DNA from 3 places in the Streptomyces sp. NPDC048514 genome. Region 3 is predicted to be linked to each of the others. Evidence: predicted binding sites of a transcription regulator. Region 3 holds the regulator's gene; each other region holds the start of a gene.
The links. Region 3 encodes HrcA, which represses chaperone genes, less so after heat shock. Its sites were predicted from a motif close to TTNGCACTCNGNNNNNCNGAGTGCNAA; they were not measured.
Positions count from the first base shown of each region.

Region 1: groES (co-chaperone GroES) is a predicted target of HrcA. The motif match lies at 1,155-1,181, and genes of this name have one in related genera.
Region 2: groL (chaperonin GroEL) is a predicted target of HrcA. The motif match lies at 937-963, and genes of this name have one in related genera.

Region 1 covers NZ_JBICWT010000004.1:176,179-181,271, reverse strand. Annotated here, with positions in the region: gene ACGFT2_RS09590 (polysaccharide deacetylase family protein) at 1-254, shown strand, start outside; gene ACGFT2_RS09585 (polysaccharide deacetylase family protein) at 251-1,069, shown strand; gene groES (co-chaperone GroES) at 1,327-1,635, shown strand; gene groL (chaperonin GroEL) at 1,761-3,383, shown strand; gene ACGFT2_RS09570 (SDR family NAD(P)-dependent oxidoreductase) at 3,727-4,500, opposite strand; gene ACGFT2_RS09565 (MOSC domain-containing protein) at 4,577-5,093, opposite strand, start outside.
Region 2 covers NZ_JBICWT010000004.1:526,161-531,253, reverse strand. Annotated here, with positions in the region: gene ACGFT2_RS11135 (MoaD/ThiS family protein) at 1-113, shown strand, start outside; gene ACGFT2_RS11130 (cold-shock protein) at 563-766, shown strand; gene groL (chaperonin GroEL) at 1,126-2,748, shown strand; gene ACGFT2_RS11120 (polysaccharide deacetylase family protein) at 2,842-4,404, opposite strand; gene ACGFT2_RS11115 (hypothetical protein) at 4,401-4,571, opposite strand; gene ACGFT2_RS11110 (glycosyltransferase) at 4,568-5,093, opposite strand, start outside.
Region 3 covers NZ_JBICWT010000008.1:214,171-219,263, reverse strand. Annotated here, with positions in the region: gene hemW (radical SAM family heme chaperone HemW) at 1-55, shown strand, start outside; gene ACGFT2_RS19535 (DUF3097 domain-containing protein) at 312-1,121, opposite strand; gene ACGFT2_RS19530 (MBL fold metallo-hydrolase) at 1,223-1,957, opposite strand; gene hrcA (heat-inducible transcriptional repressor HrcA) at 2,132-3,148, shown strand; gene dnaJ (molecular chaperone DnaJ) at 3,149-4,285, shown strand; gene ACGFT2_RS19515 (nitronate monooxygenase) at 4,386-5,093, shown strand, end outside.

The DNA.
Region 1 (5,093 bases), on a different contig from region 3:
ACTACAACCAGGACACCCTGGTCGCCGCCAAGTCCTGCGGGATCAAGTACGCGCCGATCTGGAACGAGGAGGTCTTCGTCGACCACTGGGAGTACCGCGAGGACGACCAGCGGCTGCGCCGCGGCGACATCGTCCTCACCCACTTCCGGGGCCGGGACGACTGGGACGGCACGATGGTCGACGACATGCGCCGCTTCCTGAACAAGGTCACGCGCGAGGGCTACGCCGTGGCCCGCCTGGAGGACTACCTGTGAGGCGGGCGCGGGGCCCGGCCGCGGCACTCGCCGCGGCCCTCCTCCTCGCGGGCTGCGCCCAGTCCGTCGACCCCATCGAACGCCTCGGCAAGAAGGCGGCCGAAGGGGTGCGCCCGCACGGCCCCGCCCCCGACCTGTCCTACCGCCGCTGGGGCCTGACCGAGCCCCTGCGCCGCCCGCCCCGGCCCGCCGCCCGGCCCCTCACCCTCGCGCCGGACCCGGCGGGCCGCGCCCGGCCCCCCGTCCTGGACCGCGTCTCCACCCGCGACCGGGTCGTCTTCCTCACCTACGACGACGGCGCCGAGCAGGACCCCCGCTTCGTCGACATGGTCCGTGAACTCCGGCTGCCGGTCAGCATGTTCCTCACGGACAGCGTGGCCGGGCCCGGCTACGGCCACTTCGCGCGGCTGCGCGGGCTCGGCGCCGGCATCCAGAACCACACGCTCGACCACCGCGCGCTCGCCGGGCGGCCCTACGGCGCGCAGCGTGCCGAGATCTGCGGCCAGCAGGACCGGCTCAGGTCCCGCCTGGGCGTCCGCCCCCGCCTCTTCCGGCCGCCCTACGGCACGTACGACACCACCACCCTGCGTGCGGCGGCCGACTGCGGGATCTCCGCGGTCGTGCTCTGGCGCGCCGCGATGACCCCGGGCGACCTCGTCTTCGGCCGGGGCGGCGACCGCCTCCGCCCCGGCGACATCGTCCTGGTCGGCCCGGACGAGTCCACCGGCCCGACCCTGCGGGAACGCACGACGCGGATCCTGCGGGGGGTGCAGCAGCGGGGCCTGACGGTGGGCCGGCTGGAGGACTACCTGTAGGCGACCGCCCGTGGGTGAGGCAGGGCCGCCCACCGGCGCAAATCACTCGCGCACACCCGAAACCCGGCCGACGCGCCGCACCGCATTGGCACTCCGCTTGACCGAGTGCTAATCGCAGTCATAGTCTCGGCTCTGGCACTCCCCACCGGAGAGTGCCAATAAGCGACGGGCAGGTCCGGCACCCGCGACGACGGATCGACCTGGTCGCCACCTCAGACAGTTAACCCCGTGAGATCTCCGAAGGGGGAGGTCGGATCGTGACGACCGCCAGCTCCAAGGTTGCCATCAAGCCGCTCGAGGACCGCATTGTGGTCCAGCCGCTGGACGCCGAGCAGACCACGGCCTCTGGCCTGGTCATCCCGGACACCGCGAAGGAGAAGCCCCAGGAGGGCGCCGTCCTCGCCGTGGGCCCGGGCCGATTCGAGAACGGCGAGCGCCTGCCGCTCGACGTCAAGGTCGGCGACGTCGTCCTCTACAGCAAGTACGGCGGCACCGAGGTGAAGTACAACGGCGACGAGTACCTCGTCCTCTCGGCTCGCGACGTGCTCGCGATCATCGAGAAGTAGCCACCACCTCGAGCAGACCTTTGCTCTGAAGCTGCGCCCCTGGCCCCCGCAACCGATTACGAAGCCGGGCGCCCGGGGCGCAGTGTCTTTTTAACCCACAGATTTGTGAGAGGGCTCCCGCTGTCATGGCGAAGATCCTGAAGTTCGACGAGGACGCCCGTCGCGCCCTCGAGCGCGGCGTCAACAAGCTGGCCGACACGGTGAAGGTGACGATCGGCCCCCGTGGCCGCAACGTCGTCATCGACAAGAAGTTCGGCGCCCCGACCATCACCAACGACGGTGTCACGATCGCCCGCGAGGTCGAGATCGAGGACCCGTACGAGAACCTCGGCGCGCAGCTGGTGAAGGAGGTGGCCACCAAGACCAACGACATCGCTGGTGACGGCACCACCACCGCCACCGTGCTGGCCCAGGCGCTGGTCCGCGAGGGCCTGCGCAACGTCGCCGCCGGTGCCTCCCCGGCCGCCCTGAAGAAGGGCATCGACGCCGCCGTCAAGGCCGTCTCCGAGGACCTGCTCGCCACGGCCCGCCCGATCGACGAGAAGTCCGACATCGCCGCCGTCGCCGCGCTGTCCGCCCAGGACCAGCAGGTCGGCGAGCTGATCGCCGAGGCGATGGACAAGGTCGGCAAGGACGGTGTCATCACCGTCGAGGAGTCCAACACCTTCGGGCTGGAGCTGGACTTCACCGAGGGCATGGCCTTCGACAAGGGCTACCTGTCCCCGTACTTCGTCACCGACCAGGAGCGTATGGAGGCCGTCCTCGACGACCCGTACATCCTGATCACCCAGGGCAAGATCGGCGCCATCGCGGACCTGCTGCCGCTGCTGGAGAAGGTCATCCAGGCCGGCGCCTCCAAGCCGCTGCTGATCATCGCCGAGGACGTCGAGGGCGAGGCCCTGTCGACGCTGGTCGTCAACAAGATCCGCGGCACCTTCAACGCCGTCGCGGTGAAGGCCCCCGGCTTCGGTGACCGCCGCAAGGCGATGCTCCAGGACATGGCCACCCTCACCGGCGCCACCGTCATCTCCGAGGAGGTCGGCCTCAAGCTCGACCAGGTCGGTCTCGACGTGCTCGGCTCCGCCCGCCGCGTCACCGTCACCAAGGACGACACCACGATCGTCGACGGCGCCGGCAAGACCGAGGACGTGCACGGCCGCGTCGCGCAGATCAAGGCCGAGATCGAGAACACCGACTCCGACTGGGACCGCGAGAAGCTCCAGGAGCGCCTCGCGAAGCTGGCCGGCGGCGTGTGCGTGATCAAGGTCGGCGCCGCCACCGAGGTGGAGCTGAAGGAGAAGAAGCACCGTCTGGAGGACGCCATCTCCGCGACCCGCGCCGCGGTCGAGGAGGGCATCGTCTCCGGTGGTGGCTCCGCTCTGGTGCACGCCTCCAAGGTCCTCGAGGGCAACCTCGACAAGACCGGCGACGAGGCCACCGGTGTCGCGGTCGTCCGCAACGCCGTGGTCGAGCCGCTGCGCTGGATCGGCGAGAACGCCGGCCAGGAGGGCTACGTCATCGTCTCCAAGGTCAAGGACCTGGAGAAGGGGCAGGGCTACAACGCCGCCACCGGCGAGTACGGCGACCTGATCAAGGCCGGCGTCATCGACCCGGTCAAGGTCACCCGCTCCGCCCTGGAGAACGCCGCCTCCATCGCCTCCCTGCTGCTCACGACCGAGACCCTGGTCGTCGAGAAGAAGGAAGAGGAGCCGGCCGACGCGGGCCACGGCCACGGCCACAGCCACTGATCCGGACGCTCTTCGGCGAAGGCCCGGCACCGACACGGTGCCGGGCCTTCGCCCTGTCCGCCGCCATCGCTCCGGGCCTTCCGGACCGTGGCCATGACCGTGAACGCGGCCCCGGACGTGGCCGTGACCGTGGACGTGGCCGCGGACGTCGCCCGTGACCGTGGACGTGGCCGCGGACGTCGCCCGTGAACGTGAACGCGGCCGCGGCCGCGGACGTCCAGCCAGCCGGTCCGTCCGGCCCTGTCCGCGTCGCCCTCGTGCGCTTCCGTCCCCGTCCTTCCCGCGTCCCCGTCCGCCCCGTCGTCCCCGTCCGCCCACCGGGACGGCGGCGCCACCGGTCCCGCTACCGCGGCCCGTACTTGCGGCCGGTCCTGGTGGAGATGCCTCCCACCAGCCCACGGGGCGTCACCTTCACCAGACCCATCAGGGCCTTGTACCGGGGGTCCGGGACGGACAGCGACTTGCCCCGCGCCAGGTCCGCCAGCGCGGCCGAGACCAGCTTGTCGGCGTCCAGCCACATCCACCCCGGGATGCCGTCCGTGCCCATTCCGGCCCGCTGGTGGAACTCGGTGCGCACGAAGCCCGGGCACAGCGCCATCAGCCGCACCCCGGTGCCCGCCAGGTCCTTCGCGGCGCCCTGGGTGAACTGCACGACCCACGCCTTGGACGCCCCGTACGTGCCCCGGGGCACGAAGGCGGCCACCGAGGCGACGTTGACGACCCCGCCCCGGCCGCGCTCGCGCATCGCCGAGGAGGCCGCGGACGTCAGCCGGAGCACCGCCTCGCAGTGCACCTTGAGCATCCTCAGCTCGTCCGCGATGGGGACGTCCAGATAGCGGCCCTTGTGGCCGAAGCCGGCGTTGTTGATCAGCAGGTCGACCGGTTTCCTCCGGTCGCCGAGCCGGTCGGCGACCGCCTCGATGCCCGTGTCCCCGGAGAGGTCGGCGGTCAGCACCTCCACCTCGATGCCGTGCCGGTCGTGCAGTTCGGTCGCCTGCTCGCGCATCCGCTTGGTGTCCCGCGCCACCAGGACGAGGTCATGCCCGTCAGCCGCCAGCCGCCGCGCGAACGCGGCGCCGATCCCCGCGGTCGATCCCGTAATCAGAGCCGTTGTCATGGCCCAAGGGTAGTGACCGGGACCGACGGCGCCCGCCGGCCACGGCGGACGCCGGGACGGCTTCACCGACGCCCCCTCAGCCGCCGTGGCGCTCCACGTACTTGCGGGCCGCCGCCAGCGTCTGCGCGTGCAGTGCCTCGCCCGCGGCCAGCAGCCGCGGCAGCAGCTCCCGCTCGGTGGTGACGGCGCGGAACTGCATCGCCGCCGTCACCCCGTGCGCCGGCCGGTGCACGATCTCGATCGCGTCGCCCGCGCGGATCCCACCCGGTTCGATCACCCGCAGATAGGCGCCGGTCGCGCCCTTCCGGGTGAATCTCTTCACCCATCCCCGCTCGCCCAGATGGCCCTGGAACGTGCGGCACGGAATCCGCCCCGAGGTCACCTCCAGCACCAGCTCGGGACCGATCCGCCAGCGCTCGCCGACCAGCGCGCCGGAGACGTCCAGCCCGTCCGTCGTCAGGTTCTCCCCGAAACAGCCGTTGGCCAACGATCGGCCCAGTTCGCGCTCCCACTCGTCGAGGTCCTCGCGCGCGAACGCGTACACCGCCTGGTCGTCGCCGCCGTGGTGCCGCAGGTCGCACACGGTGTCCCCG
Region 2 (5,093 bases), on a different contig from region 3:
GTTTCGTCAACGTCTACGTCAACGACGACGACGTCCGTTTCGAGCAGGGCCTGCAGACGGCCACCCCCGACGGCGCCGGTGTCTCGATCATTCCCGCCGTCGCCGGCGGCTGATGACCGAATGACCGATCATTACCTTCGGTAACAGCGGTTACGTATTGTTCATCGGATTGCCCCCTCCGTGAGAGAAGCGGAGGGGGCAATTCTGCGTGATTGAGCGCGGTACAGTTGGGGAACGCGGTCGCGGTCCACTGGTCGCGGTCCCTTGATTCATACCGCGCGACCCGACAAGAAGTAGCCAAAGTGTGTGGGTTGTATGCGGCTTTTTCGCACTTTTGCGGGGCCCGAATTGCCCCGAATTCAGGCGAATTCTCGCCACATTCCGGACCGGCCCCGTCCAGAATTCTCGTCCGATTGACCTGTTGCAGACGGCAGTTGGACAGATACATTCAGCCGCGGTCGACGCGTTCCGGCGCACGCCCCGTCCAATTGGTGGGGGCGAGGTCTGACCCGGGTCCGCGAAGTGTGGATCTGTGCAAGGGCCAGTAATAGGGGAGTTAGGCATGGCTCAGGGCACCGTCAAGTGGTTCAACGCGGAGAAGGGGTACGGCTTCATCGCGGTCGACGGTGGTGCGGACGTCTTCGTCCATTACAGCGCCATTCAGATGGACGGCTACCGCACCCTGGAAGAGGGCCAGCGGGTGGAGTTCGAGATCTCGCAGGGCCAGAAGGGCCCGCAGGCCGACATGGTTCGCCTCAGCGCCTGAACGTTTCTTGTCACGATGGGCCCGCACCTCGCAGAGGGTGCGGGCCCATCGTCGTGCCCGGCGCGCGCACCGGGCACGCGCGTGCCCCCGCGTGCCCCCGCGTGCCCGCGTGTTCCCGGCGTCGCCGTGTTCGCGGGCGGCTGACCGCCCCCACTGTCCCCCCGAGGGCGCTTGCACTCGACCATGCCGAGTGCTAATCATTGCGTTAGCACTCTGAAGGTGAGAGTGACAACGAAGGACCGGGTCGGTGAGGCCCGCAGGCCGGGTGGGGCAAGGAACCACAAGGCATGCGTGCCGTCCGTCGCGGGCGCGGGCGCGGTCCGAAGGAATCACCCCCAGTCCTGGAGGGACCACTTCACATGGCCAAGATCATCGCGTTCGACGAGGAGGCGCGGCGCGGCCTCGAGCGCGGCATGAACCAGCTCGCGGACGCCGTGAAGGTGACGCTCGGCCCCAAGGGCCGCAACGTCGTCCTCGAGAAGAAGTGGGGCGCCCCCACGATCACCAACGATGGTGTCTCCATCGCCAAGGAGATCGAGCTCGAGGACCCGTACGAGAAGATCGGCGCCGAGCTGGTCAAGGAAGTCGCCAAGAAGACGGACGACGTCGCCGGTGACGGTACGACCACCGCGACCGTCCTCGCCCAGGCGCTCGTCAAGGAAGGCCTGCGCAACGTCGCCGCCGGCGCCAACCCGATGGCGCTGAAGCGCGGTATCGAGAAGGCCGTCGAGGCCGTCTCCGCCGCCCTGCTCGAGCAGGCGAAGGACGTGGAGACCAAGGAGCAGATCGCCTCCACCGCGTCCATCTCCGCCGCCGACACCCAGATCGGCGAGCTGATCGCCGAGGCCATGGACAAGGTCGGCAAGGAAGGCGTCATCACCGTCGAGGAGTCCCAGACCTTCGGTCTGGAGCTGGAGCTCACCGAGGGTATGCGCTTCGACAAGGGCTACATCTCGGCGTACTTCGCCACCGACATGGAGCGGATGGAGGCGTCGCTCGACGACCCGTACATCCTGATCGCCAACTCCAAGATCTCCTCGGTCAAGGACCTGCTCCCGCTGCTGGAGAAGGTCATGCAGTCCGGCAAGCCGCTGCTGATCATCGCCGAGGACGTCGAGGGCGAGGCCCTGTCGACCCTGGTCGTCAACAAGATCCGCGGCACCTTCAAGTCCGTCGCCGTCAAGGCCCCGGGCTTCGGTGACCGCCGCAAGGCCATGCTCGGCGACATCGCCATCCTCACGGGCGGCGAGGTCATCTCCGAGGAGGTCGGCCTCAAGCTGGAGAACGCGACCCTGGACCTCCTGGGCCGCGCCCGCAAGGTCGTCATCACCAAGGACGAGACCACCATCGTCGACGGTGCCGGCTCCTCGGAGCAGGTCGGCGGCCGGGTCAACCAGATCCGCGCCGAGATCGAGAACAGCGACTCGGACTACGACCGCGAGAAGCTGCAGGAGCGCCTGGCGAAGCTCGCCGGCGGTGTCGCGGTCATCAAGGCCGGTGCCGCCACCGAGGTGGAGCTCAAGGAGCGCAAGCACCGCATCGAGGACGCCGTCCGCAACGCGAAGGCCGCCGTCGAGGAGGGCATCGTCGCCGGTGGTGGCGTGGCCCTGCTGCAGGCCTCCCAGGTCTTCGAGAAGCTGGAGCTCGAGGGTGACGAGGCGACCGGCGCCAACGCCGTGCGCATCGCGCTCGAGGCCCCGCTGAAGCAGATCGCCGTCAACGCCGGCCTCGAGGGCGGTGTCGTGGTGGAGAAGGTGCGCAACCTGACCCCGGGCCACGGCCTGAACGCCGCGACCGGCGAGTACGTCGACCTGGTCGCCGAGGGCATCATCGACCCGGCGAAGGTGACCCGCTCTGCCCTGCAGAACGCCGCCTCCATCGCCGCGCTGTTCCTCACCACCGAGGCCGTCATCGCCGACAAGCCGGAGAAGGCCGCCGCGCCGGCCGGCGGCGGCATGCCGGGCGGTGACATGGACTTCTGATCGGCCTCACGGTTGATCGCGTCCTGACCGAGGGCGGCCCTCCCTGTTCCGACAGGGAGGGCCGCCCTCGGGTCTTTTCCGCCGTAAGGCCGCTCAGGGCAGGACGCGCAGCGTCGTGAACCGCGGCCAGGCGGTGTCCGCGCCCTCGTTGCGCACGGCGATCGCGAGGCCGCCGCTGGTGCGCGCGGGAACGGGCCGGTTCGTGGCACGTACCACCAGCGAGGTGTCGTCCACGGTGATCCGTACCGCGCTCGGGGAGACCCCGATGCTCATCCGGCGCTGGGCCGCCGGGCGGAGTCTGCGGACCGTGACCCGCTCGTCCCCGCCGGCCGGCCGCTCCGTCACCCGCATTCCGGCCGCCGAGACCGTGACGACGACGGGGTCGAGGCTGCCGTGCCCGACCTCGACCGAGGTGCTCGTGTCCGTCCCGCTCAGGCGGCCGACGGTGGCGGTCACCCGGTAGGTGTTCCAGTCCGCCGTGGCCATCGGCAGATGGACGGCCGACACGTACGTGCCCTTCGCCGGTCCCTTGCCGGTCACCGCCGCCAGCCCGGTGCCCGACGGGCTCCCCGGGAACCGCCACTGCTCCGGATGGCGCAGCGGCTCGGACGCCTCGCGGGGCGAGCGGGATGCCCATTCCCGCAGCCGGCTCAGGAACGTCGCCTGAGTCGTGGTCCCGAGCACTTCGAGGCGCTGCACCTGCCCGGCCAGGGCGGCCCGCGGCCCTGCCGGCAGCGGGCGCGAGGAGTGGTTGGTGAGCGTGGCGGAGAACCGGGCCCGCAGCAGCCGTTCCAGGACGGAGGTGCCCCGGTCGCGCAGGTTCGTCGGCGCGGCCGTCTCCGAGAACGGGTAGGCGAACAGCTTGGGTGCCGGCAGGTCGTGGTCGGCGAAGGCCCGCAGGGACCGGTCGAGGTCGCCCTCGACGCGGGAGCGGTACTCCACCTCGGTCTCCAGCCGGTGCTTCGCGGGCAGCCAGAGCCGGTTGGCGAGCACGGCCCCGACGTGCCCGGCGGCGTCGATGGCCGCCCGGGAGTGGCCGAGGTGGGTGTGGTCCTGGAAGTCCCAGCGCCCGGAGCCGGCCATCCGGCCGATCTCGGACCAGGACAGGTAGTACGGGCGGTGGGTGCCGACCATGCCGGTGATCAGGTAGGACGCCGCGCGCATCTTGTGCTTGGCGAGGATCTGGTCGCCGTACACCCACAGTCCGCGGGTGCCGTCGTCGAAGGTCAGGTAGACGCTGCGCGCCGCCGGTGACCTGCCGGTGGCCAGGTAGCGGGTGAACTCCCCGGTGGTCAGGGAGCGGTAGCCCGCCGCGGCCAGCGCGGACAGCTGGGTGTCCAGCTGCTTGGGCGTGAGGGTGTACTCGTTGGTGGGGTGGGGGTTGACGTCGTGGTAGGCGAGGACGATGGGTGCGCCGGGGTGCGGGACGCTCGCCTGCGAGAGCTGTGCGTCCGTCGCGGAGACCGGTGCCGCGGCCTGCGCGGTCACCGCTTGCCGTGCGGCGTCGTAGTGCCACGCGGTGAGGAACGGGGTCGCCACGACGACCAGGGCGAGGGTGCCCAGGGCGGAGCGGACCAGCCCGCGGCGCAGCCGGCCACGGGCGGGGCGGGGACGCCCGGCGGAGGCCGTCGTACGGGAGGACGTGCGGCCCGTCACAGGGAGCCTCCCCGGGTGAGGACGACGTAGTAGAGGGCCACCACCGCTGCGGCCGAGAGCGCGGCGACGGTCAGCCGGGCCGCGGTGCGCAGGCGCCTGCGTAGCTGGGAGGTGCCGGGGGCAGCGGTGGTGACGGGCGTACCGGTCATCGTGTTCATGGTCGTCATGCGGGGGTCCTCGTCCAGATTCCGCGGCGCAGGGTGAGAGCGGCGTAGGGCAGCAGCCACGCCAGGACACAACAGGAGAGCAGGCTCATCAGGGGGCGGTAGCGCCAGCGCCGGTCGCCCGGGTTGTCCAGCCGGAAGGCCAGCCCCCACAGGGAGCCCTTGAGCAGCACGCCGGCCACGTAGAGCAGGGTGAGTCCGGCGGCCCAGTGCAGGGGGGCCCACACCAGGTGCAGAAAGACCAGGGCGGGGGCGGCCACCACCCACAGCGCGTGCCCGTAGTAGAGCAGCGCCGGGACCGGTCCGCGGCGCCACATGAAGCCGCCGGTGAAGAAGAGGTTGCGGATGAAGCTCTTCTTCCAGCGCACCTGCTGGTGCAGGAAGGGCCGCACCCGGGTCGGCACGTTCGTCCACACCCGGGCGGACCGGCTGTAGGCCACCAGCCAGCGCCGTTCGGGGTGGTCCTGGCCGGCGACGAACGGCGAGTCGGCGTGCCGGCGTTTGAGCGCGCGCCCGCGCCAGGCC
Region 3 (5,093 bases):
GACCCTGCGCGGCCGGCTGCTGGCGGACGCGGTGGTGCGAGACCTGGTCGACTGACCGGGCCTCGCCGCACGCCCCGTCCGTGGCGGTCGGATGTCGCCGCGCGCCCCGGCCGTTGCGGTCGGACGTCGTAGAGTGCCTCGTCCGTGGCGCTCGGAGGTCGCCGCACGCCCCGTCCGTGGCGGTCGGATGTCGCCGCGCGCCCCGGCCGTTGCGGTCGGACGTCGTAGAGTGCCCCGTCCGTGGCGCTCGGAGGTCGCCGCACGCCCCGTCCGTGGCGGTCTGGCCTCGCCGCGTGTCCTCGCCCCGTGGGTCAGCCCTCGTCGCCGGACGTGACGAAGTCGATCAGCTCCTCCACCCGTCCCAGCAACTCCGGCTCCAGATCCCGGTACGACCCCACGCGCGCCAGAATCGCCTGCCAGGCGGCCCCCGTGTGCTGCGGCCAGCCCAGCGCCCGGCACACCCCCGTCTTCCAGTCCTGGCCGCGGGGCACCCGGGGCCAGCCGGGGATCCCCAGGGACGACGGCTTCACCGCCTCCCAGATGTCGATGTACGGGTGGCCGACGACGAGGGCGTGTTCGCTCGTCACGGCTTCCGCGATGCGCCACTCCTTGGAGCCCGGCACCAGATGGTCCACGAGGACGCCCAGCCGGGCGTCCGGCCCAGGCCCGAACTCGGAGACGATCGCCGGCAGGTCGTCCACGCCCTCCAGGTACTCCACGACCACGCCCTCGACGCGCAGGTCGTCGCCCCACACCTTCTCGACCAGCTCGGCGTCGTGCCGGCCCTCCACGTAGATGCGGCCGGCCCGGGCCACCCGCGCGCGTGCGCCGGGGACGGCGACCGAGCCGGAGGCCGTGCGGGTGGGCCGTACCGGGCCACCCGCGGGTCTCACCAGGGTGACCACCCTGCCCTCCAGCAGGAAGCCGCGCGGCTCCATCGGGAACACCCGGTGCTTGCCGAAACGGTCCTCCAGGGTCACCGTGCCCGCCTCGCAGCGGATCACCGCCCCGCAGAACCCGCTGCCGGGCTCCTCCACCACCAGGCCCGGTTCGGCCGGCACCTCGGGCACGGGTTTCGGCTTCTTCCACGGCGGGGTCAGGTCGGCGGAGTACTGGCGCATTCGGATGACGATAGGAGAACCCGGGGTGCGGGTCCCACGACACGCCGGTATTCACCACCCGGAGCGGCGCGGCTCACGCGGCTCGGGCGGCCCGGTGTGGTTCAGGTCACGTCGAAGCGGGCCGCCAGTTCGTCGCGTTGGCGGCGCACGAAGGCCGCGTCGACCACCGCTCCGTGGCCCGGGACGTAGAGCGCGTCCTCGCCACCCAGGGACAGGAGGCGGTCGAGCGCGTCCGGCCAGCGGGACGGCACCGCGTCCGGGCCCGCCTGGGGCTCGCCGGACTCCTCGACCAGGTCGCCGCAGAAGACGACCTCCCGCCCGCCGGACGCCGAGCCGGGGACCAGGACCGCCAGGTCGTGCGCCGTGTGCCCGGGGCCCACGTTGGCCAGCAGGGCCTGGCGGCCGCCGCCGAGGTCGAGGGTCCACTCGCCGGAGACCAGGTGGCGGGGCGGGGTGAGCGCGTCCACCGCCTCCTCCGCGTCGGCCGCCGGCAGGCCGTTCCCGATCGCGTCCGCGCGCAGCTCCTCGCGGCCGTACGCGAAGACCGCGTCGACGCCCACCGCCCCGTACCCCTGCACCCCGGCGAACGCGGCCGCCCCGAAGACGTGGTCGAAGTGGGGGTGGGTCAGCGCGAGATGGGTCACACGGCCGCCGGTGAGCCGCTGGGCCTGCGCCCGCAGCCGGGCCCCCTCGGCGACGCTCGAGCCGGCGTCGACCATGAGCGCCGTACCCTCGCCGAGGACCAGCCCCACCGTGCAGTCCCAGCCGGGCAGCCGGCACCGCCCGGCCCCGGCGGCCAGCCGCTCCCACCCCAGCTCTTCCCAAGTCACCGTCATACCGCGACGCTAGCGGTAGCACCCGGTGCGGACGCGAGACCGCGGGGGACGACCTTGCCCAGTGTGTACCCGACAGCCGTACACTGGGCCGGGGAATGCTGGCACTCACGTGGGAAGAGTGCCAGGAGGACGACCCGAGGCGATGAGGGGACGACGTGCTGGAGGTGCGCGCGGATGCTGAGTGAACGCAGGCTTCAGGTCCTGCGCGCCATCGTCCAGGACTATGTGGGCACGGAGGAGCCGGTGGGTTCCAAGGCGCTCACCGAGCGGCACAGTCTCGGCGTCTCCCCGGCGACGGTCCGCAACGACATGGCCGCCCTGGAGGACGAGGGGTACATCGCGCAGCCGCACACCAGTGCCGGGCGCATCCCCACCGACAAGGGCTACCGGCTGTTCGTGGACAAGCTCGCGGGCGTCAAGCCGATGACCGCGCCCGAGCGGCGGGCGATCCAGAACTTCCTGGAGGGTGCCGTCGATCTCGACGACGTCGTGGCGCGCACGGTGCGGCTGCTCGCGCAGCTGACCCGGCAGGTCGCCGTCGTGCAGTACCCGTCGCTGACCCGGTCCACCGTCCGGCACGTGGAGCTGCTCTCGCTGGCTCCGGCGCGCCTGATGCTCGTGCTGATCACGGACACCGGCCGGGTCGAGCAGCGGATGGTCGACTGCCCGGCGCCGTTCGGCGAGTCCTCGCTGGCGGATCTGCGGGCGCGGCTGAACAGCCGGGTCGCCGGCCGCCGGTTCGCGGACGTGCCGAAGCTGGTCGAGGACCTCCCGGAAGCCTTCGACGCCGAGGACCGGGGTACGGTCTCCACCGTGCTCTCCACCCTGCTGGAGACACTGGTCGAGGAGAACGAGGAGCGACTGATGATCGGCGGCACCGCCAATCTCACCCGCTTCGGGCATGACTTTCCCCTCACGATCCGGCCCGTCCTGGAGGCCCTCGAGGAGCAGGTCGTGCTCCTCAAGCTCCTGGGCGAGGCGAAGGATCCGGGCGTGACCGTGCGAATCGGCCACGAGAACGCCCATGAAGGACTCAACTCCACGTCCGTCGTGTCGGTCGGTTACGGTTCGGGCGGCGAGGCGGTTGCCAAGCTCGGCGTGGTCGGACCGACCCGCATGGACTACCCGGGAACGATGGGAGCGGTACGCGCAGTGGCACGGTACGTCGGACAGATCCTGGCGGAGTCGTAAGTGGCCACGGACTACTACGCCGTTCTCGGCGTGCGCCGCGACGCGTCGCAGGATGAGATCAAGAAGGCGTTCCGTCGGCTCGCACGCGAGCTGCACCCGGACGTCAACCCCGATCCGAAGACCCAGGAGCGGTTCAAGGAGATCAACGCCGCTTACGAGGTGCTCTCGGACCCGCAGAAGAAGCAGGTCTACGACCTCGGCGGCGACCCGCTCTCCCAGTCGGGCGGCGCGGGCGCGGGCGGCTTCGGTGCCGGCGGCTTCGGCAACTTCTCGGACATCATGGACGCGTTCTTCGGTACGGCGTCGCAGCGCGGGCCGCGCTCGCGCACCCGGCGCGGCCAGGACGCGATGATCCGGATCGAGATCGAGCTGGACGAGGCGGCCTTCGGGACGACCAAGGACATCCAGGTCGACACCGCGGTCGTCTGCAACACCTGCGCCGGCGAGGGCGCGGCGCCGGGCACCTCGGCCCAGACGTGCGACATGTGCCGCGGCCGCGGTGAGGTCTCGCAGGTCACCCGGTCCTTCCTGGGCCAGGTCATGACCTCGCGGCCCTGTCCCCAGTGCCAGGGCTTCGGCACGGTGGTCCCGACCCCGTGCCCGGAGTGCGCCGGCGACGGCCGCGTCCGCTCGCGGCGCACGCTCACCGTGAAGATCCCGGCCGGTGTCGACAACGGCACCCGCATCCAGCTGGCCGGCGAGGGCGAGGTCGGTCCCGGCGGCGGTCCGGCCGGTGACCTGTACGTCGAGATCCACGAGCTGCCGCACTCGATGTTCCAGCGGCGCGGCGACGACCTGCACTGCACGGTCACCATCCCGATGACCGCGGCGGCCCTCGGCACCAAGGTCCCGCTGGAGACGCTGGACGGCATGGAGGAGGTCGACATCCGGCCCGGTACCCAGTCCGGCCAGTCGATCCCGCTGCACGACCGCGGCGTCACGCATCTGCGCGGCGGCGGCCGGGGCGATCTGATCGTCCACGTCGAGGTGCAGACCCCGGGCAAGCTCGACCCGGAGCAGGAGCGACTGCTGCGCGAGCTGGCCAAGCTGAGGGGCGAGGAGCGGCCGCAGGGACAGTTCCAGCCGGGCCAGCAGGGGCTGTTCTCACGGCTGAAGGACGCGTTCAACGGCCGGTGATTCGCGGCGCACGGGGTGCCCCGGCACCCCGTATGCCCCTGGCCTATGCCGCGGGACGCCCGGATTCGGACTTGTACGGAGGACGTGACAACATGCGCTCATGTCCTCCGCGCTGACCGGTCTCTCCCCCCACCCGATCGTGCAGGCCCCCATGGCGGGCGGTGTCTCCGTCCCGCAGCTCGCCGCCGCCGTCTGCGAGGCCGGTGGCCTCGGGTTCCTCGCCGCCGGATACAAGACGGCCGACGGCATGTACCAGGAGATCAAGCAACTGCGGGGGCTCACCGGCCGCCCGTTCGGCGTGAACGTGTTCATGCCCCAGCCCGAGTACGCCGAGTCGGGCGCCGTCGAGGTCTACGCCCACCAGCTGGCCGGCGAGGCCGCCTGGTACGAGACCGAGCTGGGCGATCCGGACAGCGGCCGGGACGACGGCTACGACGCCAAGCTCGCCGTCCTCCTCGACAACCCGGTGCCGGTGGTCTCCTTCCACTTCGGCGTGCCGAGCCCGGAGGCGCTGGAGGCGCTGCGCCGGGCAGGCACCTTCACGCTGGTCACCGCCACCACCGCCGAGGAGGCGCGCGCGGTCGAGCGGGCCGGGGCCGACGCGGTGATCGCGCAGGGCGTGGAGGCCGGCGGTCACCAGGGAACGCACCGGGACGTCGCGGAGAACGACGGCTCCGGCATCGGGCTGCTGTCGCTGATCGCGCAGATCCGCGAGGCCGTGAGCATCCCGATCGTCGCCGCCGGCGGCATCATGCGCGGCGGCCAGATCGCCGCCGTCCTCGCGGCGGGCGCGAGCGCGGCCCAGCTG